DNA from 4 places in the Desulfonispora thiosulfatigenes DSM 11270 genome. Region 3 is predicted to be linked to each of the others. Evidence: riboswitches for the same ligand, from Rfam matches in the RefSeq annotation. Region 3 holds a riboswitch; each other region holds the start of a gene.
What was found. A riboswitch is a leader RNA that binds a small molecule or an ion and turns the genes downstream of it on or off. The one in region 3 is predicted to bind thiamine pyrophosphate.
Positions count from the first base shown of each region.

Region 1 (6,082 bases), on a different contig from region 3:
TACTCATGAATTAACTCAATCTACAGAGTCAATTGCTTATTCATCTCAGGAGGTTTCAGATGGATCTATTACTCAAGGTAATGAAATAGAGAAGTTACTAGATTTAATAAATAAACTTCAAGTAGAACTTAAAAATGTAAATCAAAAAGCAAATATGACATTGGGTTATTCTAAAGAAACCGAGCATTCTGTAAAGGTGGGTAATGAATATGTATTCAAACAATCCCAAGAATTAACTGATTTTATTACTGCAATTGAATCAGCTTCGCAGGTTGTTAATGATTTAAATCATTATTCAATAAATATTAGAGAAATTGTAGAACTTATTAAAAATATTTCTGGACAAACCAACTTATTGGCTTTAAATGCCTCAATTGAAGCAGCACGTGCTGGAGAACATGGAAGAGGTTTTTCAGTGGTAGCTGACGAAATTAGAAAATTAGCAGAAGAAACAGATAAATCAGCTAGTAATATTAATGAAATAGTTAAAAATATGGGTATGAAAAGTAATGATGTTAATCAATCTATGGATGAATTAGTAGCTAAAATTAAAATTCAAGAAGATTCTATGGAAGGATTAGAAAACCAGTTATCATTAATTTTAGCAAATTCTAATACTACACTAATAGAATCAGAAGAAATTAAACAAATAGTAGGAATTGTCTTAGCAGAATTTGAAAATATTAAAAATGCTTCAGTTGTTTTAAGTGAAATATCTGAAGCAAACAGTAATAGCACTCAGGACGTAGCTGCTGCAGTACAAGAACAAACGGCTTCTTTTGAAGAAGTATCTGCAAATACTAATTCTATAAGTGAATTAGCAACTAAACTTAAAGAAATTGTAAATAAATTTGCAATTTAAATAGTTTTAAATTATTATAATCTCGTTTTCAACTATATCTTGTAAACGGTTCAAATATTTATATAAGGAGTTTTTTAGATGAAATTGGTTTCTTGGAATGTTAATGGTATAAGGGCTTGTGTTAAAAAAGGATTTTTAGATTACTTTACTGAAGTAGATGCTGATATATTTTCTATTCAAGAGACAAAATTACAAGAAGGTCAAATTGATTTAAAGTTAGAGGGATATGAACAATACTGGAATTATGCAGTTAAAAAAGGATATTCTGGTACAGCGATTTTTACAAAATATACCCCTTTATCTGTGACTTATGGCATAGGAATAGAAGAACATGACCAAGAAGGTAGGGTTATAACAATGGAATTTCCTAATTTCTATCTTGTAAATGTTTACACACCAAATTCGCAAAGAGGGCTTTTAAGATTGGATTATCGTATGAATTGGGAAAATGATTTTCAAGCATATTTACAAAAGTTAGATAGTCAAAAGCCTGTTATAACTTGTGGTGACTTTAATGTTGCTCATACAGAAATCGACTTAAAAAATCCCAAGACAAATAGAAAAAATGCAGGGTTTTCTGATGAAGAAAGAGATAAAATATCTAAACTTTTAGAGGCTGGATTCATTGATTCTTTTAGATTTTTTTATCCTGAAAAAACTGAAGCTTATACTTGGTGGTCTTATATGGCAAGAGCAAGAGAAAAAAATGTAGGGTGGAGAATAGATTATTTTTTAGTTTCGGAAAAGTTAAAAGACAAAATAAAAGATGCCCAAATTCATGCAGAAATTATGGGGAGTGATCACTGTCCCGTAGTGTTAGAAGTAGACGCATAATAAAGTTTTAAACTAATAAAATACCTGTAAATTTACACTTGAAAAATATAATTATAAATAAATGCAAAAAAAAATAAAAAATATCATAAAAATACTTGCACAGAATATAAATTCATGATAGAATGAACTTACCTTAATTCAGCAGTAAATATTTATTATGTAATATGTTCTGAGTTTACTAAGTTTAGATTTGGTATTGTTATTTCGGGAATTTTAGTACTAATAATTTTTGCACAGGATTAAAGGAATGAAATTTCGGAGGTATTATTATATGAATGGTACAGTAAAATGGTTTAACGCAGAAAAAGGTTTTGGTTTTATTACAGGTGAAGATGGTAAAGACGTATTTGCACATTTTTCACAAATCAACTCAACAGGATTCAAAACTCTTGAAGAAGGTCAAAATGTATCTTTTGACGTTGTTGAAGGAGCTAAAGGTCCTCAAGCTGAAAACATCACAGTTATCTAGTCAATTTAAACCTCTTAAAGTTAATTCTTTAAGAGGTTTTTTACTGAAAAAATATATCTGTATCTTCTGTCGGTTTTTATATTAAGGCAGATATTATTAATAAAGAGAGTTAATAATATTATTAGATAATCGCAGATAATTATTAAAATATTGAATAAATTAGAAATTTAAGATATAATTTAGAAAAATATAAGGGAGCTGTGTAAACGGCTGAGATAGAAGATGTATCTTCTGACCTCTGACCTGATCTGGGTAATGCCAGCGTAGGAAATATGTTATATTAGTATTTTTAAACGTGCTAACCAGTTAGGTGCACGTTTTTTTTTATTGCAAAATTCTAATTAACTTATCAGAGAAAGTTGCATTTTTCTATAAAAAGGGGGAAAATAGAATGAGTATAGCAATTTTTTTAGCAGTGATTTTCACAGTAGTACTTAGTGTTATAACTTGTGTTAATCTAAAAGGATTTAAATTAGATACAAGAAGGTTAACGAGAATTGGAGTTGTTACAACATTAACCCTTGTTTTGTACATGATTAAAATAGTGCCATTTCCACAAGGAGGAGGCTGTAGTTTATTATCTATACTTCCTATTATGGTACTAGCTGTGATAGCCGGAAAGGAAGAAGCGCTAATTTGTGGTATTGTTGTTGGACTTACCAAAATTGTCGTTGCTCCACCCTTTTTCCCATTACAAATACCCCTAGATTATTTAGGTGGAATGATGGCGATAGCATTTACTCCTATCTTTGGTATTGATAAAAAGAGTAAATTGTTTTTAGGGGCTATATTTGCTTCAATTATATCTATTTTATTTAGTATTTATTCAGGAATAATTTTCTTTGGTCATTTTGCACCAGAGGGTATGAATGTCTGGTATTATGCGGCAGGATATAGTTTGCTTGGATATGGAGTAGAAGCATTAGCTAGTTCAATTGTTCTAACATTGTTACCATTAAATAAATTTAGAGAATTAGTAAAATTATAAGAGGGTGAAAATATGAGTTTTGCTAAAATGATTATTGAAGATCAGAGAGTGAAAAAATATTATGAAGATTACATGAAACATCCCTTTATTAAGGGACTAGGGGATGGAAGTTTAGAAAAAGAAAAATTTAAAAAGTATCTTATACAAGACACATTATATCTAAAGGATTATGGTAAGGTATATGCACATGCATTCTTATTATCTGATAGAATAGAAGATTTGCAATTTTTACATACATGTATAGGTGTTGTAATTGCAGAAGAAACTAATATGCATATTAGATATCTTAAAGATTTTAATCTTGATGTTTTTATGATTGATAATATGAAAATTGAACCTGCAAATAGAGCATATTTAGATTATATGTTAAGCTTTAAAGAGGGTGGGGATATTAAAGAGATTTTTATGTCTGCGCTTCCTTGTACACTAACTTATGAATATATAGGAAAAACTTTAAAAGAACAATGTATTAAAAATGGTAATAATAATGCTAAAGACAATTACTACTATCCTTGGATTGAAGATTACGCTGGAGAAGGATTCGAAGATTTTAGTATTAAGTCTTGTGAGCTTGTGGATAGGATATGTAAAGATATTGACGAAGAAGAAAAAGAAAAGTTAATGACAATCTTTTTAGAAGCATGTCGATATGAAATGGGATTTTGGGATATGAGTTTTGAATAAAGGAGAATTTATATGGAAAACATTAAATTAACAGAGTATAGTAATGGAGCTGAAATCTCAGCCTTAACAAATGAATAGATCTAGTTTAAGCAATTATACATATAATGACTTTGAAAAAATTGTCTTAGAAAAAATCCCACTAATAGATGTTAGAGCTCCTATAGAGTATGAAAAGGGTGCCTTTTTAAATGCAATAAATTTACCTCTTATGAATGATGAAGAAAGACATTTAGTTGGAATTTGTTATAAAGAAAAAGGAAATAAAGAAGCTGTAAAATTAGGACACCAGTTAGTCTCTGGAGATTTAAGAAAGTCCAGGATAGATGCCTGGTCATCTTATATCACTAAGCACCCTAATACTATGATTTACTGTTTTAGAGGTGGTCAGCGTTCTGCAATAACTCAAAAATGGATAAAAGAAGCTACTGGTAATGATGTACTGCGTCTTCAGGGAGGATATAAAGCGTTTAGGAATTATTTAATAGAAGAACTTTCTCCGGAAAAACAAATAAGTACACCGATTTTACTAGGAGGATATACAGGTTCTGGTAAAACAATACTTCTAAAAGAACTTAAAAATGCAATTGATTTAGAAGGAATTGCCCACCATCGTGGTTCATCATTTGGAAATCATGTTACACCACAACCTAGTCAAATTGATTTTGAAAATAATCTTTCTTATGCTCTTATCTCACATAAACATGAGAAACATAAATATATGATATTAGAAGATGAATCACGAAATATTGGTTATTGTTTTATACCAAAAGAGTTATTTGAGTTTTTTAGAAAGGGTAATTTAGTGGTATTGAATGTACCTTTTGAAGAGCGGGTTCAAATTACCTTTAATGAGTATGTACTCATGTCACAAGCTAATTATATAGATACATTTGGACATTCAACAGGGCTTATAGAGTGGTCTGGTTATATCACTAGAAGTATAAATAAGCTGCAGAAAAGATTAGGCGTTGAAGGTCATAAAAGACTTTTAAATGTATTTGAAGATGCATTTAAAATACAAATTGGTTCTAATAAACCCGACTTACATAGAAATTGGATAGAAATACTTTTAAAAGAATACTATGATCCTATGTATTCTTATCAAATGAAAAAGTGTACCAGGGAAATGGTTTTTCAAGGTAATGCGAAAGAGGTTATAGATTATTTTAAGATGTTGGCCTAAAGATGATATAACTGGAATTTTTTTCTGATAGTTTAGTGAATATGCTTTTATCCAAGGAGGTAATTATGGTACATAAATTTGAATCTAAAAATAAAGATATGCTCGATAATGAGTGGAGGCGTCAGAACTTACCTCCTTTAGATACATTAAAAATATTAGGGCTGTCTACAGATGATATAGTAGCAGATATTGGTTGCGGGATTGGTTATTTTACAATATCTGCTGCAAACATTGTTGATCCTAATAATAAGGTATATGCTTTGGATACGTCAGATGAAATGCTTTCAGAGGTGGAAAGAAGAGCTTCTGTAGCTGAGTCTTTTAATATTGTAGGTATTAAGACTGATGAATATGAGCTAAAGCTAGAAAATAAATCAACTAGTTTTTCATTACTAGTAAATGTACTTCATGAAGTTGAAGATAAAAACACCTTTTTAAAAGAAATTAAACGAATTTTAAAAGATAAGGGTAAATTAGCGATAATAGAATGGGAAATGGGACAAGATAAAAAAGGTCCCCCTATACAAGATAGAATTGATAAAAATGAAGTTATTGATTTATTAGTTTCTGAAGGATTTGAAATAGATAAAACTCTAAATTTATCGGAATTTTTTTATGGTATAGTTGCAGTTAATACACCTTAAAATCTAAATAATTAAAATTAAAAACAGGACATTTAAATAGAATGTTGAAATATACTATATAGTTACTTATAGGAGGGAAAAGAAATGGATCTAAAAGGAACAAGAACTGAGGCAAATTTAATGGCAGCTTTTGCGGGCGAATCACAAGCAAGAAACAAGTATACATATTATGCTTCTAGAGCAAAAAAAGATGGTTTTAATCATATAGCTGATTTGTTTTTAGAAACAGCTAATAATGAAAAAGAACATGCTAAAATTTGGTTTAAACTTTTACATGATGGTATCCCAGATACAAAAGAGAATTTAAAGGATGCTGCAGCTGGTGAAAACTACGAATGGACAGACATGTATGCAAAGTTTGCAAAAGAAGCTAAAGAAGAAGGATTCGATAAGATTGCTTATCTTTTTGAACAAGTAG
Region 1 is NZ_FWWT01000005.1:6,403-12,484, reverse strand. It holds gene B8965_RS00100 (methyl-accepting chemotaxis protein) at 1-862, shown strand, start outside; gene B8965_RS00095 (exodeoxyribonuclease III) at 941-1,696, shown strand; gene B8965_RS00090 (cold shock domain-containing protein) at 1,968-2,165, shown strand; TPP riboswitch at 2,347-2,452, shown strand; gene B8965_RS00085 (energy-coupled thiamine transporter ThiT) at 2,557-3,153, shown strand; gene tenA (thiaminase II) at 3,166-3,837, shown strand; gene mnmH (tRNA 2-selenouridine(34) synthase MnmH) at 3,908-5,020, shown strand; gene B8965_RS00070 (class I SAM-dependent methyltransferase) at 5,086-5,664, shown strand; gene rbr (rubrerythrin) at 5,749-6,082, shown strand, end outside.
Region 1: it holds a riboswitch for thiamine pyrophosphate, as region 3 does, so the genes downstream of both, B8965_RS00085 (energy-coupled thiamine transporter ThiT) here and B8965_RS01565 (ABC transporter ATP-binding protein) in region 3, are expected to answer to the same signal.

Region 2 (6,082 bases), on a different contig from region 3:
CGGCTCGAGAAATTTTAATGGGTGAAGATAAAGGTCATGGGACTTTATCCTTTCATATGCGAGATATGTTAAAGGCACAAAAAAGTTTAGCCAAAATACCTAAAGCAGAAATGTGGAGATACAATCATGATTTAGGTTTTGATGGACTAAGCCCAATTTTACCTACTGTTCATGTGGTGAAAAGTAAAGCGCAAGTGGTTCCTGATTTATATGGAACCGCACTTTTTAAAAGGGACAAAATGGTAGGCTGGATAGATGGTAATCAAACTAAATTTTTACTTTTAATTCGAGATGAGTTAGAAGGTGGGTTACTTAATATTATAGGTATAGGTGAAAAGAATAATGCCGTAACTTTAGAAATCATTAGTTCTAAAACAAAACAAAAGCCTATTATACAGGATGGAGAATTAAGAATGACGGTAGAGGCTAAGATTGAAACAGGGATAGCAGAATTAGATAGCACAACTAATTTCATAGATAAAGAAGGCAGAAAAATGGTCAAACAACAGGCAGAAAAGTTAGTAAAAAAGGAAATGGAGAATTTAATCAAAGATATGCAACAAGATCATCAAACTGATGTCTTTAAATTTTCCTGTAATGTCCAAAGATATTTACCAGATACTTGGAAAGAAGTAAAAGGTAATTGGAGTGAAGTTTTTTGTAGTTTACCTGTCGAGGTCGAGGTAAAAGTAGAGATAAAAGGTAGTGCCTTAACCTCTAAACCTATTAAGGTGAGTGATTAGCATGGTTATTTTAATTATCTTAGCATATCTAATAATTGGTGTTTTAGAAATTTATCCTTTAATAGAACAAAAAAAGAAAAAAGAATTAATCGCTTATTCTTTAACTTTTTCGATCGCCTTTGTTATGAGTTTACTATTAAGTTTAGGAGTAGAAATTCCTAGCCCTGTTTATCCGATTGAAAATGCAGTAAAGGCTATTATGGGTCAGTAGTTAGTTTGGAGGAATAAATATGCTCAAAGAGGTTATTTCTGATCGGCAAGGGATTTCGATGATAATTCTATTTTTAGTAGGGTCCACTTCTATCTTTGGGGTAGGAATGATATCGCAAAAGGATATGTGGCTAGGAATTATTATGGCTTTAATTATGGTCTTGCCCTTAATTTTTATTTATATTCGTTTACATAATTTATTTCCCGATCAGGATTATTATGATATTTTAGAAATTTGTTTAGGTAAAGTATTAAGTAAGATAATTTTCTTCATTAAGTTTTTATGGATTGCCTATTTTACTGCTGATATTTTTGATACCTATGGGCAATTTATCAAGACCGTAAATTTACCTAATACCCCTCAAATAATACCTATACTTGCCATGGGCTTACTATCTATTTGGGTATTAAAAGAAGGTATTGAAGTCCTTGGGAGATGGTCGGAATTCTTTGTGTATTTTCCCTTTGGTTTACTGATATTTATGGTTATTTTATTAATTCCCCAAATAGAGATAACAAATGTAACTCCTGTTTTACAAGATGGCATTAGGCCTATTTTAAAAGGGGGATTTCAGACCTTTACCTTTCCTTTTAGTCAAATTGTAGTTTTTACGGCAGCTTTTCAGTACTTTAGGGATAAAAGGTCACCACGAAAGATTTATTTGTCAGGTTTTTTCATTTCCTTTATTTATATTTTTCTTATTGCTACCGTAAGCTTAGCGGTTTTAGGGCCAGATTCCATGGAGAGAATGTATTTTCCTATTTATAGTGCAGCAGCTAGAATCAGTGTGGGAGAATTATTACAAAGGCTTGAGATTATCGTAGCAACTTCTTTTATTTTAGGAGGTTTTGTAAAAGTATCGATTTTGCTTTTATGCACTACTAAGGCCTTCACTAAATTATTTGGCTTTACAGAGTATCGTTTTATTGTCGTTCCAATCGCATTAATTATTCTTAATTTATCCTATTTTGCTTATGATAGTATCATGCATTATTTTGAATTTAACTATGAGATTTGGCCAACTTTGTTATTTCCTTTTACTGTTATAATTCCCATACTTACTTGGATAATTGCAGAAATAAAGCACAGGGGTAAAAGGGGCAAAGGAAGTAAAAAGCGAACCTTAATTAACTAATATTTGAGGATGATAAATATGAAATTAACGCGAGAATTTTATAGTAGGGATACCTTAACAGTGGCTAAGGAGCTACTAGGAAAACATCTTATTCATAAGGTAGAGGGGGTAGAAAGGATAGGAGAAATAGTTGAAGTAGAGGCCTATGGGGGGATTATTGATAAAGCAGCACACTCTTATCAAGGAAAAAGAACCAAGAGAACCGAAGTAATGTTTGGAGAGGCTGGGCATGCCTATGTTTATTTAATTTATGGAATGTATCATTGCTTAAACATCGTTACTAGTACAATCGATAATCCAGAAGCAATTTTAATTAGAGCCTTAAAACCTATTAGTGGCATACCTCAAATTTCCCAGGACCGTTATGGAAAAATAGATTCAGACTTAACTAAAAGACAATATCTAAATTTACTAAACGGCCCTGGAAAACTAAGTAAAGGTATGGCTATAACTAAAGAGCATAATGGAATAGATTTATGTGCGGATACTTTATACCTAGTAGACCCCGGTCAGACTAAGGAGAAAATAGTAACATCTCCAAGGATCAATATCGACTACGCTGAAGAAGCCATCGATTATCCTTGGAGATATTACTTTGCAGATAATCCGTACATATCTAAAAAATAAATTATTAATCATCATCTCGTAAAATATTCACATTTTTACCATCCATGACTTTATTCATATTTCTTACGGCACACATTTTTCCACACATAGTACAAGTATGCTTATCTTCAGGCATGGATTCTTTACGATATTTTCTAGGTTTTTCCTCATCTAGGGCTAGCTCGAACATTTTTTCCCAATCAAGGTCACGGCGAGCTTGGCTCATTTCATGATCCCACTCAATTGCTCCTGGAACTCCTTTAGCAATATCAGCTGCATGAGCGGCAATACGACTAGCAATGATTCCTTCTTTCATATCATCTAAAGTAGGAAGTCTTAAATGCTCGGCAGGTGTAACATAGCATAAGAAGTCTGCCCCATTAGCTGCTGCAATAGCACCACCAATAGCACTTGTAATATGATCATATCCTGGTGCTACATCTGTCACGATTGGCCCAAGAACATAAAAAGGAGCACCATGGCATAATTTTTTCTCAATTAACATATTAGCCGCAATTTCATTTAAAGGAACATGGCCTGGTCCTTCAATCATGACCTGTACATTCTTTTCCCAGGCTCTTAAAGTAAGTTCTCCAAGGGTCATTAATTCCTTGATTTGACTAGGGTCAGTAGAATCCTTTAAACTACCTGGACGGCAAGCATCCCCTAGACTTAAAGTAACATCATACTTTTCACAAATTTCTAAAAGTTCATCATAATATTCATAAAATGGATTTTCTTGATTATTTAATTCCATCCACGCATATAGTAAAGACCCACCCCTGGAAACAAAGTTCATTAATCTAGGATTTCTTTTAAATACAGCAGCAGTTTCACGGTTAATTCCTGCATGAATGGTCATAAAATCCACGCCATCCCTAGCATGTTTTTCTACAACTTTTAAAAATTCATCCTTTGTAATATCTTTTAACTCTTTATCATAAAAGCCAACTGCATCATAAATTGGGACAGTACCTATCATTGCAGGTGAAATTTCTACTACTCTTTTTCTGAATTCTTCAGTTTTTCCAAAACAACTTAAATCCATTATAGCTTCAGCTTTCATATTTACAGCAGTTTTCACCTTTTCCAGCTCTAATTCAATATCACGGCAATCTTTAGAAATACCTAAATTTACATTTATTTTTGTTCTTAATCCTTGTCCAACTCCCTCAGCATCTAAAGATGTATGATTTTTATTGGCAGGAATAACTATTTTACCTTCAGCAATTAATTTTCTTAAAGTATTAACCTCCATTTGTTCTTTTTTTGCCACAATTTCCATTTCCTTAGTAATAATTCCTTTTTTGGCAGCATCCATTTGAGTCGAAAAATTCATAATATTCAGTCTCCTTTTCTTGGTTCTAGATAAGATTACCTACGAGATTACTTATTAAATAATTATAGAAATTGCTTAAATAAAATGTTATATAAGATAATCAGGCAAGTTTACTTATACTAAATCCTTAATTATATTTAATAAAATAAAAAAGCTTACCCAAGGGTAAGCTTAAAAAATAACTAAAATTAGTTTTCTTTTTTGCATCCCTACGGTAGTACTAACTACATCAGGTTCAAAGGGACAGGATTATTCATCCATCTCAGCCAGTGGCGCCCCTGCAAATATACGATATTTAATTTGTAACCATATATTAACATGGAATTTTATAATTGTAAAGGTATATTTTTCTGCACAAATGATTAATCTTATTTAATTAATGTTATTATAATATGAAAAGGTGATTTAATGGTATAAGCTAAAGGAAATATATTTTATATCATTAAACATTAAATAGTTTTAATAATTTATGAGATAACTTGAAAGAATAGATATAGATATGTTTTCACGCGGGATTTTGGTTTATAATGGATGGGTAATTATTTGGAAGGTGATGATTGTATGAATAATTATGGTTTCTTGAAAGTTGCAGCGGCAACTCCCAAGATCAAGGTTGCTGATACCATATATAACACACAAGAAATATTAAGATTAATGGATGAAGCTTCTGAACAGGAGTGCGCTCTTTTAGTTTTTCCTGAACTTTCTTTGACCGGATATACTTGTGGCGATTTATTTCAGCAAAGACATTTATTAGATAGCGCTGTAGAACAATTAGATTTTATTTTACAAAGTTCTAGGGATAATCAAGTATTAACTTTAATTGGGATGCCCTTATCGATTAAACAAAGACTCTACAATTGTGCAGTTGCAATTTTAAAGGGCAGAATTCTTGGGATAGTTCCAAAAATGCATATTCCAAATAGCAAGGAATATTATGAAAAAAGATGGTTTAATTCTGGATTTGATTATGCGAAAGAATCAACTGTAATTGAACTTTTAGGACAAAAGGTTTCATTTGGAAGTTTGCTTTTTGAATGTACAGATTTGCCATTTTCCTTAGGAGTAGAAATTTGTGAGGATTTATGGTCGCCTATTCCTCCAAGCTCTTATTTATCTTTAAAAGGAGCAAGTATCATAGCTAATCTTTCAGCAAGTAATGAATATGTAGGTAAATCAGATTATCGCAAATTACTGATTTCTCAGCAAAGTTCAAGGTGCATTTGTGGTTACATTTATGCATCTGCAGGAGTACATGAATCCACCACAGACTTAGTTTTTGGGGGGGATAGTGCGATTTATGAAAATGGTACTTCATTAAAAGAGTCACAGCTATTTAATCGCGAAAGTGAATTAATAATAAGTGAAATAGACATAGAAAGATTAATTTCTGAGCGTCAAAAAAATACAAGCTTTAGTGAAAATACGACCTTTTTAACCCAAGAGTTAAATACCGAAATCATTAATTTTAGCTATGTTAAAGATTTTAGGTTAAGCACATTATCTAGAGAAATAAACCCTTTACCATTTGTGCCAGGGGAAGAAAAAACTTTAGATAGTCATTGCCAAGAAATATTTTCTATCACAACAGCGGCTTTAGCTAAAAGACTAGAACATACAAAAATTGATAAAGTAGTTGTGGGTATTTCTGGAGGATTAGATTCTACCTTAGCTTTATTATCAATTGTCCAAACCTTTGATCTCCTGAATATTGAGCGAAAAAATATTTTAGCAATTACTATGCCGGGATTTGGAACATCCGATTTAACTTATAATTATGCTCGCGATTTAATGGAAAAGCTAGGTGTAACTAGTAAAGAAATAAATATCACAGAAGCTTGCTTAACTCACTTTAAAGATATTGAACATGATAAAAAGATACTAGACACAACCTATGAAAATGTCCAAGCTAGGGAAAGAACGCAAATATTAATGGACTATGCTAATAAAAATAATGCGCTCGTAATGGGTACAGGTGATTTGTCAGAGTTAGCCCTAGGCTGGGCTACATATAATGGAGATCATATGTCTATGTATTCGCTTAATTC
Region 2 is NZ_FWWT01000015.1:18,458-24,539, forward strand. It holds gene B8965_RS05145 (Ger(x)C family spore germination protein) at 1-743, shown strand, start outside; gene B8965_RS05150 (hypothetical protein) at 745-954, shown strand; gene B8965_RS05155 (GerAB/ArcD/ProY family transporter) at 974-2,089, shown strand; gene B8965_RS05160 (DNA-3-methyladenine glycosylase) at 2,108-2,716, shown strand; gene thiC (phosphomethylpyrimidine synthase ThiC) at 2,721-4,034, opposite strand; TPP riboswitch at 4,223-4,324, opposite strand; gene B8965_RS05170 (NAD(+) synthase) at 4,596-6,082, shown strand, end outside.
Region 2: it holds a riboswitch for thiamine pyrophosphate, as region 3 does, so the genes downstream of both, thiC (phosphomethylpyrimidine synthase ThiC) here and B8965_RS01565 (ABC transporter ATP-binding protein) in region 3, are expected to answer to the same signal.

Region 3 (6,082 bases):
AATCTTTGATGTAGTTCATCCCCTAAACGTAAAAGCCTAGTTTGCTCTTGTAAGATTAAGCTTAAAACATTATTAATTATATCCGAATAAATAACATTTCCTGGTAGTTCAATAATCGGAATGTTTAGCCTATCTGCTAATTTTAAGACCTCATCAGGTATATTATCTAGATAACGTCCTAGTTTAATAGCTAGAGCTGTTTCTTTTTTATTAGCTAAAAATTTCACAATGTTAAGCAATTTTGTTTCATCTTTTTGCATAGCAAATGTTGTGGTTAATAAAAAGGTGTTTTTTCTAATCCAATCTCCAAAATCCGGAACCTCAATTACATCAATATATTCTATTTTATTATTTAAACCATTTTCCCCCGCTACAACCTTAGCATTTTTTAATATATCTAAACTTAGAATTTCTTTTACAGTAACACGCATAAAAATCTCCCTTTTGTCTTAATATCTATCTCATCTCTGCTGTAATATACTTATATTTAAAATTCTCATTTAAAAGTTCATTAATTATTGTTCCTAGTAATTAAGTTTATTATATCATTTAAAACATAGAGTAATATTATCTAATTAATATTTTAAATACAACTTCTAGGGTATAATCATAAATTACCGAAAAAACAATTAAAAAAGGGCACCTTGCAGAAATTAAATTTCTATGCAAGGTTACCCTTAAAATGACCTAGTCAAGCAAAATTATAGACTTATAAAAGCATCTTTAGCTTCTGGTTTTTTATCTATTAATTTATATTTTGCCATCCACTCAATCACATTTTCATAGCTTTCTAAAGACTGTGCACCAAAGTCCTCCATTAAAGGTAAAAGGATTTCTAAACTTTTTTCTTCAATCTCTTTTTCTAAAGGAAAACTATCATTTTGATGAGAAAGTAAAATAGTTAAAGCTTCTTCAGGATTATCTTTAACAAATGCTTGTCCTTTTGCTGCCGCATTCCAGAATTTTTTAACTGTTTCTTGATCATTTTTTGCTGTATCTTCACTTACTACTAACACTAACTCATAAAAATCTGGCACACCATAATCAACTGGATTAAAAGTTTTAATTTTTTGTCCTTCTTTTTCTAATAAAACCTGTTCATGATTTATAAATCCACCGCTAGTTGCTTCTACCCTTTTAGTTACTAGTGCAGGGATTAAATCAAAACCAATATCAATAATTTCTACTTTACTTAAATCTCCCCCATCAGATTCAATTACTGTTTTAGCTACGGCTTCATAAACAGGTAGTGAAAATCCTACAGTTTTGCCTTCTAAATCTTTTGGTGAGTTAATATTTTGGTCTGTGGTAGTCATCATGGTATTTAAATGATGACCTACAATAGATGCTACTGATACTACTGGAATATCTTTTGCTCTAGCCATTACTATTTCGGGTTGATAACTTACGGCAAAAGTAGTTTTTCCCCCTGCTACTAGTTTTAAAGGATCACTAGTTTCTGCTGGCATATTAATCTTTACATTTAAACCTTCTTCTTCAAAATAACCTTTTTCAGCTGCTACATATATAAAGGAATGAACTGCATTTGGATACCAATCTAACATAATACTTACTTCTTTTAAATCTTCAGTTTGTTCTGCACTCTTTTCTGGTTCTTTAGCTCCATCACTACATGCAACTAAAGAAAACATCATTACTAATGATAAGAATAAAATACCTAGCTTTTTCATCAATACACTACCCTTCTTTTTTTGTATTTAAAGACCAGGGGATGAAAATTTTTTCTAATATTTTGACTACTCCGAATAAAAATATTCCAAGCAAGGCTAAAATTATAACAGCAGCAAAAACGGCATCAGCTTCTAAATTACTAGACATTCTTCTACTAAATACCCCTAATCCAGAATTTCCACCTAACCATTCTCCTATTACTGCCCCAATAACACTTACGGCTGCTCCGACCTTTAACCCAATGAAAAAATTAGGTAAACAAGCAGGTACTCTAACCTTCCAAAATATTTGACTTTCTGTTGCCCCCATGGTTTTTAACAGATTTAGATACTTTATATCAATGCTTTTAAATCCTTCAAAGGTATTTACAACAATAGGAAAAAAAGTAATTAAGACAGTAATAGCTATTTTTCCCGATAAACCATACCCAAACCACATAATAATTACGGGAGATAAGACAATTATGGGTATAGTTTGAGAAATGACTAAAAATGGATAAATCCCTTCTTCTAATTTTTTACTTTTTAGCATTAAAACAGATATTAAAACTGATAAGATAACGGAAATAAGTAATCCTGCCATAACCTCTGCTAAAGTTACAGGAAAATGAACTGTAAAAAGAACTTTTTTATATGACCATAAAGCCATCGCTATTTTCGTAGGTGCTGGTAAAATAAATTGTTTTACTTTTAATAGTCTTACAGCTACCTCCCAAAAAATCAAAAACAGACTTAAGAATATGATCGCGTTATAATTTTTCATTTTTTTCATTCTTCTAATCCCTCTAGACCTTTTAATATTGCTTGTCTTATTTCAGTAAACTTAGGGTATCCTAGTAAATCATTATCCCGCGGATATTTAAAAGGAACTATAAATTCTTTAATATTTCGATTTGGTATTTTGCCCAGTAAAAATATTCTTTGAGATAAAAATATTGCTTCTTCTACATCATGAGTTATGAAGATAATAGTTGGTTTGAATTTTTGCCACATTTTAAGTAACCATTTTTGCATTTTAAACCTTGTTAAAGCATCTAAAGCACTAAATGGTTCATCAAATAAAATAACTTTATTACCCGTGAGAATATTTCTTAAAAAAGCTACCCTTTGCCTCATACCCCCAGAAAGATGATGCGGATAAGCATTTTCGTATCCTTCTAAGCCAAATTCTTTTATTAATTCTTTTACCCTATTTCGTGCCTCTTCTTTTTTTATCCCTTTTATTTCTAAAGGAAGCACACCATTTTCGAGTATTGTTCGCCAAGGCAAGAGTAAATCTTCCTGAGGCATTAAGCTGATTTTTCCCATTCTATCAGTATTACTACCATTTAATAAAACTTGTCCCTTGGTAGGTTCTAATAAACCTCCTAAAATATGTAGTAAAGTTGTTTTTCCACATCCACTTGGCCCAACTAAAGCTATAAATTCACTTTTTTCTACTTTAAAACTTATATTTTCAAACACTGGTTCTTTGTTTTCTTGGTAAGAATAATGAATTTTATCTACATTTAGTTCCATTGTTTTCACCCCCAATAAAAAAACCTCTCTACGCAAGGTAAAGAGGCTATAATCCTTTTCTAAACTTCCCTACGTAGGTATTAACCAAGTCAGGTTCAAAGGGTAAAAACTAATTGTTTTTTCTCAGCCACATGGCACCCCCAGCGACAATATTAAGTTATCCTTATTGTAGCATATAATAGAATATATTACTACAACCTTAGCTTATAGCAATTACAATTAAACCTAGTACTGTTAAGAATGTTCCAATAATTTTTAAAAGATACATAGATTCCTTTAAAATAAAATAACCAAACAAAGTACCAATTGGAATACTGACTTGCCTAAAAGCAACAACATAAGCAACATTACTGGCAAATAACATCGATAATAAGATTATCCCATACGAGACATAAATCCCTAAGCCCATAATAGTAGCATTTTTTTTATGGTTTTCCATTATTTCTCTAAATAATTTTCTTTCCTCCTGGCTAAATAAGGTGAATATTCCTAGCCATACAGAAGAAAAAAGAGCAATAAAAACCATAAAGATTAAAGAAGCTTCTAAAGATGAAAAAGCCTGATCGGGTACTTCATTTAAAATCCTTAGGGCCTTATCATCAATGACTGAATAGGCGGCTGTACCGATAGCTGCTACAAAGGCAAAACCGATTGATTTGGTAAATAGACTTTTCAGAGTTTCTTTGGTTATCTTTTCAAGAGGTAGAATAAATAAACCAACTACAATAAACAAACATCCTATTATGTAAGAATGCGAAATATCAGAGGCTTTTCCGATCATTACTGTATATATAGTAACCATAATAATAGGTAAAGCCCTTGCAATAGGGTAAACTAAAGACATTTCCCCTAAACGATACCCATAAGCTAAGGTGCTGTAATACAGGGCTTCAAAGAAACCTGTTAATATTAAAAGCACCCAAACATAATCAGGAATTAAACTTAATTTATCATGATAAAAAAATAAAATTGGAGAAAAAATAATTCCCGCTGCGATATTTCCTACAAAAAAATAACTTATCGAAGAATTATCCTTTTTACTTAGTAGATTCCAACCCGCATGAGTAACTGACGAAAGTAAAACTAAAATTATACTTATCGTAGACACATAAAACCCTTCCTCCAAATTAAGGTACTATAATCCAATTTTATCAAATTATTATGAAATTATCTATGAAAATTTGCTTTTTAAACTTTATGCAAGAACTCGCTTAAATCACTACACACTAAGACTGGCTTGTCATAATGTACTAGTTTTTTTAACTTACTTACAATTGTCGTATCAGGATTAACTATGACTAATTTTTCTAAAGAATTATTTTCAAATGACTCTAATAATAACTTTCTTATTCCAAAATCTGTAGGAGGAAAAGAATAACCTATCACAATTAAGTTTTTACACTGGGATAAACATTCTTTTGCTTTAACCCACAACTCCCAAATTAGTTCTTGATTATAATTTTTATACAATACCGGTGGAATTATTACAGGATCAATAATTAATCCATCTATATTCTCTGGTTCAGTAAGCCACCATTTTTCTGAGGTTAATACTACTTTTCCATTTTGTTGTAGATTTCTTTTCTGATCAACGGGTAAATATTTAAACCAATTTAAGGATCCATGTAGTTTAAGGATTTTCCAATCATATAATTTGTTTTTTTGATAATATGATTGGTCTACCTTTATACCATCAATTACTATTTGATCAAATTCCACTCCATAACTTAAAGGATATTTCCACTTATATTGATTATGTTTTCTCTCATTTAAAAGACCTGAGGCTGTTTCTATAGATCTTTCTACATTGCAATCATAATTAAAGGTTATTATATTTGGTTTTTGCTGATATATTAATTTGCCAAAATCCCGCATTAGCTTTGATGAATTGATGAATTCTTCAAAATCAGCTAAAAATTGTACAAACATTATTTTAAGGGCAGAATTAATTCTAAGTAAATATGATATTTCTTGTTCTTTATTTTCTTCAATTGCTTCCATTAATTGAAGTTGGATCAGAGTAAAACATTCTTCTAAATTAAATGTTCTATTTATTAAATTTTCTTTATCCATTTTCCAGTACTTTTCAATATACTCATATACTAAATTAACCTTTTGCACATACTCCTTAGATTGATACTTTGTGCTTTTAAGGATTGTTTTAAAAAAGTTTAAAGTTAAAGGAGGATTAAGTCCTTCATAGTCCGTTATACACTGATTTATTCCTGCTCCAATTATATAAACTGTATCATTAGTCATATAAAACTATCCTTTCAAGATCAAGCTATCATATATATTTCCCCATAGTTAAATAAGAATACCTAAATACTTATAGAACACTTTCAGTTAATTATGTATATTAATTTCAGATAAAACTAATCATATAAAAACCAAAGTATACAATATAATCATTTGCAAAAAAATAATATTCAGTTACAATATATACGGGGAAACTTCCTAAGAATGGTTAAAGATGAGTATAGTTAGGTTAGGAGGAGTAAAATATGTCAAGGACTATTGGTACCACGGTTAGAGGTATTATAGCACCTATTGTTAAACAAGGTGATGACCTTGTAGAAATCGTAGTAGATTCTGTAAAAGCAGCCTATGAATCAGAAAAGTTTACATTTAGAGATAAAGATGTTGTGGGGATTACTGAATCTCTTGTGGCCAGAGCTCAAGGGAACTATATAACAATAGATGATATTGCAGAAGATGTCAGCAAAAAGATAAATGGTGAAGTTGGGGTTGTCTTTCCTATTTTAAGTAGAAATAGATTTTCTATGCTTTTAGAAGGTATCGCTAAAGGGGTAGACAAAGTACATTTGTTATTAAGCTATCCTTCAGACGAAGTTGGTAACCATTTAATGGAC
Region 3 is NZ_FWWT01000007.1:26,402-32,483, forward strand. It holds gene B8965_RS01550 (PucR family transcriptional regulator) at 1-431, opposite strand, end outside; gene B8965_RS01555 (ABC transporter substrate-binding protein) at 702-1,691, opposite strand; gene B8965_RS01560 (ABC transporter permease) at 1,699-2,463, opposite strand; gene B8965_RS01565 (ABC transporter ATP-binding protein) at 2,460-3,209, opposite strand; TPP riboswitch at 3,259-3,361, opposite strand; gene B8965_RS01570 (EamA family transporter) at 3,409-4,317, opposite strand; gene B8965_RS01575 (hypothetical protein) at 4,398-5,468, opposite strand; gene B8965_RS01580 (coenzyme F420-0:L-glutamate ligase) at 5,714-6,082, shown strand, end outside.

Region 4 (6,082 bases), on a different contig from region 3:
ACACAGGGAGGTTAAAATGTTTTATTTATTAATACTTATTGTCGTCTTGGTTGCGTGGGTTGATTTAGTCCCTCTTTTTAAAGATAATAAAAAGGATAATCATAAGAAAATCATTTATGTTACTGCTAGTTTCTTAGTTTTAAGTCTTATCTCCTCAGGGCTGGTTTATTATGAAACTGTAAATATTTCAGCCATTGGTGCATTCATGAATGATATCTTTAAATCTATCTTTCCAGCCTTTTATAAATTAATGGAAATCTAAAAAGAAGGTAAGTGCTAAGCACTTACCTTCTTTTTAAATAAACTAAAACCAAAGATAATTGAAAACGGAATTACAATTAAAATAATATTAATGAAAATTAAGGTTACATTGAGAAACAATTGAACTCCCTGAAAGTTGTTAAATAAATTAAGAGAAAACGGAACCGCTAAAAGTGTAATCGGTAAAGCTAAAATCTTATAATCTTCTAGTTTAAAAATCCCTTGCATACATTTAGCACAGACATAAAGACATACTGCTAATTTAATAAAAATAGCAAAACACCAAACTCCTAAAAATAAAATTTCAGTTCTTTGCAGAAAACTTCCTACTTCTATTTGTCTACTAATACTATAAAAGGGAAAGGTTAATTTAGTAGCTTCTCTTACTCCAAAAATACCGATTTTATAAATCGATCTACTTATTAAAATTATTCCTCCTAGTACCAACCCCAATATATTTAGCTTATAGGTGTTTCCTTCTGTTTTTTTATTTATTAAAACCATAAAAAATACAAGTAATACTGCTTGTAAATAAGGAAAAGAAGCAATTGGAACAACTGCCTTCATAATCGAACTTATATCTTCCGTAAAAAGGGGAGAAAAATATTTCAAGTCAAATTGTGGTATAGCTAATGCTCCTAAAATTATAATAAAGATTAAAATCATAGGCCCAAATAATTCAGAACACCTAGATACTGTTTCTACGCCATAGCGAATAATTATGGCAGTTACAACTCCTAAAGATAAATTAAAAACCCAGCCTGGGGTTTCGGGCATAATAGTATTATTCATAAAAACATCAACATGACTTAAAATCATGGCTGCTGTAAAAAAAGCATACATAAAAATTATAAACAAAAATACTTTAGCCAGTACTGAACCAAATAAATGCTCTAAGATTAAATCAAAGCTTCCTAAAGGATACTTATTAACAATGTATGTAATCATGAATATAACTCCTACCCCTATTAGTAGGCCTATAAGGTCTGCAATCCAGGTTTCTCTTTGGGCATAGTTTAAACCAAAGGAATAAATTATACTATTCCCAACGATAAAACCAAAGGTTACCATATTAAATTGGATAATCGAAATCTTTTCTTTCAATCCTACCTCACCTCCATATATATTTACTACCTTAAGATTAGTTTTTCCAAAAAAGGTTTTTTTATTAATACCTTAAAGAATAAGATTGAAATATTTTTCTACATAAAAAAACCGTGCATATTAATTCCTGTAATTAACCCAGGAAAAGACATCTTCTTTACTAAATGTCTTTTCTCTGAGTAATAATCCGGACATATGCACGGCCTTTTAAATATATTCATTTATGAAATTATTCATTTTCGGAAATATCTGAGTTAAAAGTTCCATTTTTTTAGCTGAACCACTACTTATTTTACCTAAAAACTCAAGTTCACTCGCAGATAATCTCCCAAAATATAAACTTGTTAAGGTGCCAATCCCCAGATTTACATCAGAAGGCTCTAATGTTTTCGTAACTTTAGCTTTGCCCTCATTAATTTCTACCTTAAAGGTTCCTTCGTTCCAGGTGGCTAAATTATCAGAAATACTTATTTTAATTGTTCCCGTAATATCCCTGGAGTAATCTATACTTTCTAAAGCCTCTTTAGCATCTATTATCCTCGCCATCATAAAAGGGTACATCGTTATGCCCTGTTTCGGATCAGGTAAAGAAAGATAAGTTAAATCATCTACAGCAGCATTCCATTCCAAGGTTTCTACTTGAGAATTATGATTATAGATATATTTTAAAAGAGATTTCTGCGCGTTTATGTTTGCAAAGGCCATTTCTTTGACGATAAATCTATTATCCTGTAAATAATAAAACAAATAACCTATAGGCTTGCCTTGCTCCAATAAAAGAGTTATATATCCTTTTTCAGTTAAATGCTCCTCTACTAATAGCCTCCAATTTTCCTCTGTACGCACAACATATCCATGTTTATTTTTAGTAAACTTATCATAAACCTCTTGCAGTTCCTGATAATCATTTTTATTTTTTATATAATTTTCGTCAATTTGCCTAAATTCACCATACCCTGCCCCTTGCCTTTTTAAATCGCTTATAGGGATAACATATTTTAAATGATGATAGACAAACTCAAAATCATAAGGGTAGTAAAAATGAGCCCTATAAGGCATTAAGATGGAAACAAAGTGTTTTCTCCTTTTCATTTCCCTAAATGATTCCACCATTAAGCCCCTAACAATTCCTTGCCCTCTTGCAGCTGGATCGGTGGCAATGCCGACTATATAAGAAGTATCTAAAGCCTTACCCCGTACATAAATTTGATACGGATTTAATTGTAAATTCGCCATTAATTTATTTTCTGAATAGGAACCGAGGGTATTTTCACTATTGAAGAAATTATTAAAATACCAATTATAAAACGGATCTTCTTCATTTTCAAAACAGTACGCCCACAAACGCATCACTGAAGGCTTATCCTCTTCTTTAATTAAATGAAAGTCCATATCTATCCCTCATTTTTTAAAGTAGCACTATATTTTTTAATGAATTTTACAGGATAATAAGATTCTTTAGCCTTTTTTAACCCGGGTAAACCTAAATCTTCTTCTCGATTTATAAACTTAATTTCACTCCAATTACGAATACAAAAATCTTGATTAATCGTAGGATAAATGCCATTAAGCTCACGATTTCCTTTTTCCACATGAATTACAGCGGTATCTTCATTTAAAAGTTCCCCAAAAGTAAAGGCCTCGACCTTATCATTAACTTTAATTACTCCACCTTTAAATCCTAAATAGGTAAACTGCTTTAAGGCTTCAATTAAAGCATCACGCTCACAAATTAAGCTTCTTTTATCATTAAAATCCTTTTCCTTTTTTTCACACCAATCAATGGCACTTTGAATACAGGATGGGACTAATTCCTCAGTCATATCAAAATATTCATAATCAGAGTAATGCTTTTTGAAATTCTTAATATGATTTCTTTTACGAGAATATTTCCTGCCCTTTAATTCTACTAAATCCTCCGCACTATACACATAATCATGGGTATCAAAATCTTCCGTAAAGTTAAACATATTAGGCCTTTCTTTTTCCATATATGCCATTAAATCTTCCGTAATTCCCCCCATAACAAAGGGTATATTAATTTCTTTAATATAATCTATTAGTTTATCTACAACCTTAAAAAAGCCGTCCTTATTCCTTGGAAAAGGTGGTAGAACGTATGTAGCATCATTTAAGGTTGCCTTCACACATAAAAAATCATCTACAAGGGTCCACGTTATATTATAAGTTTTTCTCCACATATATAGATTAGTAAAGGTACATTCCGATCCTTCGTATCTATCGCTTTTGAAAAATTGATCAAAGATATCTTTATCTTTTAATTCAATCATCTTAAAGTTGATAAATATCACTCCTTATTTTTTTCTATAAATATTAATATCCCTGCTAAAAAATGCTTATCTATTATTATACACCTTTGTCAATAGTTTTTGTGGTAAAACATGATTTAACTTTTAGCTGATATATATTTTCTGAATAATAATCGTAGACAGTAAGTTTATTTCCCCTTATTATCCCCAAAGTCTTGACTTTTCTCACCATTATAATAACATGATAGTATAAAAAGGTTAAATATTATATTAGTACTACACTAGGGGAGCTAGAACGGCTAGCTGAGAAAAAGACCTTTATCTTTAACCCTTTAAACCTGATCTGGATAAAACCAGCGTAGGAAAGTGTGTCTATTTTCAAAAGCACACTACTATAGTTTGTGCTTTTTTTTATTTTTTATCAAAAGAAAGGATGAATTTTCATGAAAACTGCTTTAACTATTGCTGGTTCTGATTGTAGTGGCGGAGCTGGAATACAAGCCGATTTAAAAACCTTTTCTGCCCATGGTGTCTTTGGAATGAGCGTTATCACTGCCATCACTGCGCAAAATACCCAAGGAGTATCTGCAGTAGAAAATTTAAGTGCCGAAATGGTTTCTAAACAAATTGAAGCAATTTTTACGGATATAGAAGTAGATGCAGTAAAAATTGGAATGGTTTCTGAAACTAAAATTATTAAAACTATCGCAGAAAATCTCAAAAAATATCAGGCGCAAAATGTGGTAGTTGATCCTGTAATGATTTCAAAAAGCGGTTTTGATTTATTACAACCTGAAGCTAAAGAAGCCCTTATTTCCCACCTTTTACCTCTTGCTGAAGTAGTAACACCTAATATCCCAGAGGCTGAAGTAATTGTCGGAATGAAAATTGATACTGTCGAAGATATGGAAAAGGCTGCTTTATTAATTCACAAAATGGGCCCTAAAAAAGTATTAGTTAAAGGTGGACATCTCACCGAGGATGCAATCGATGTTCTTTATGATGGTAAAAAAATAACGCATTATACCTCAGAAAGAATTAATACAAAAAATACTCATGGGACAGGCTGTACCCTTTCTTCTGCAATCACGGCTAATTTAGCTAAAGGGGCTAATGTTGAAGAGGGAGTTAGAGAGGCTAAGGAATATATAACAACTGCTATTAGACATTCTCTTGCTTTAGGTAAAGGATATGGACCGACTAATCATTTTTATTCTCTATACCAAAAGGCTGGTATGCTCGATTAAAGGGGGATTTACATCTTGGAAATATATCAAAAAACCACAAAATTACTAATAGATGTGCGTGAAAAGAGTCCTCTAGTACATCATATAACTAATTATGTTACTGTAAATGATTGTGCAAATATTGTCCTAGCCCTTGGGGGATCCCCTGTAATGGCTGATGATGAAAAAGAGGTTAAAGAAATGACTTCTCTAGCTCGGGCGCTTGTTCTAAATATTGGCACTTTAAATACTCGCACAATTGATTCTATGATTATAGCAGGAAAAACAGCAAAAGAAAGAAATATACCCATAATTTTAGATCCTGTGGGAGTGGGAGCAACAAAACTTAGAACTCAAACAGCCAAACAACTTTTAGCAGAAGTTAATCCAACTATTATCCGAGGAAATATGTCTGAAATTAAAATCTTAGCTGGCATAGATGGTAATATTAAAGGTGTCGACTCTATGGATGATATGCAAAATGGCAAAGAAATTGCTCTTGAGCTTTCCCATAAATTAAATGCTATTGTTGCAATTACAGGTAAAATTGATATTATTTCAAATGGAACAAATACTACTTTTATTGCTAATGGTCATAAATTATTATCTCAGGTTACGGGAACAGGATGTATGTGTTCATCACTCGTGGGTACATATGCTGGTGTCACTGAGGATTATTATAGTGCGGCTATTGCTGGGATTTTATCCATGGGACTAGCTGGTGAAAAGTCTTTCAATAGTTTAAAAGATTCTGAAGGTGTTGGCACATTTAGAATGAGAATATTTGATAATATTTATAATTTAACACCAGAAATATTAGAAGGCGAGGGAAAAATCCATGAAGAATAAACTAGACTATGCTTTATACCTAGTTACAGATCGAGGTATTTTAGGAGATAGGGATTTAGAAACGGCTGTTGAGCAGTCTATTTTAGGTGGAGCTACTATTGTGCAATTGCGTGAAAAGGATATTTCTTCTTTAGATTTTTATAATATTGCCAAAAGTCTCAAAAAAGTAACTGATAAATATAATGTACCTTTATTAATTAATGATCGCCTAGATATCGCCCTTGCGGTAGATGCTGCGGGTGCTCATATTGGTCAAGAAGACTTACCGTGCGCAGTAGCTCGTAAAATGCTAGGACCTGATAAAATTTTAGGAATTACGGCTAATACAGTCGAAGCTGCCCTAAAAGCTCAGGAAGAAGGAGCCGATTATTT
Region 4 is NZ_FWWT01000015.1:25,305-31,386, reverse strand. It holds gene B8965_RS05210 (Ger(x)C family spore germination protein) at 1-1, shown strand, start outside; gene B8965_RS05205 (hypothetical protein) at 17-262, shown strand; gene B8965_RS05200 (GerAB/ArcD/ProY family transporter) at 277-1,365, opposite strand; gene B8965_RS05195 (GNAT family N-acetyltransferase) at 1,573-2,757, opposite strand; gene B8965_RS05190 (DUF2156 domain-containing protein) at 2,760-3,656, opposite strand; TPP riboswitch at 3,909-4,017, shown strand; gene thiD (bifunctional hydroxymethylpyrimidine kinase/phosphomethylpyrimidine kinase) at 4,079-4,882, shown strand; gene thiM (hydroxyethylthiazole kinase) at 4,898-5,710, shown strand; gene thiE (thiamine phosphate synthase) at 5,700-6,082, shown strand, end outside.
Region 4: it holds a riboswitch for thiamine pyrophosphate, as region 3 does, so the genes downstream of both, thiD (bifunctional hydroxymethylpyrimidine kinase/phosphomethylpyrimidine kinase) here and B8965_RS01565 (ABC transporter ATP-binding protein) in region 3, are expected to answer to the same signal.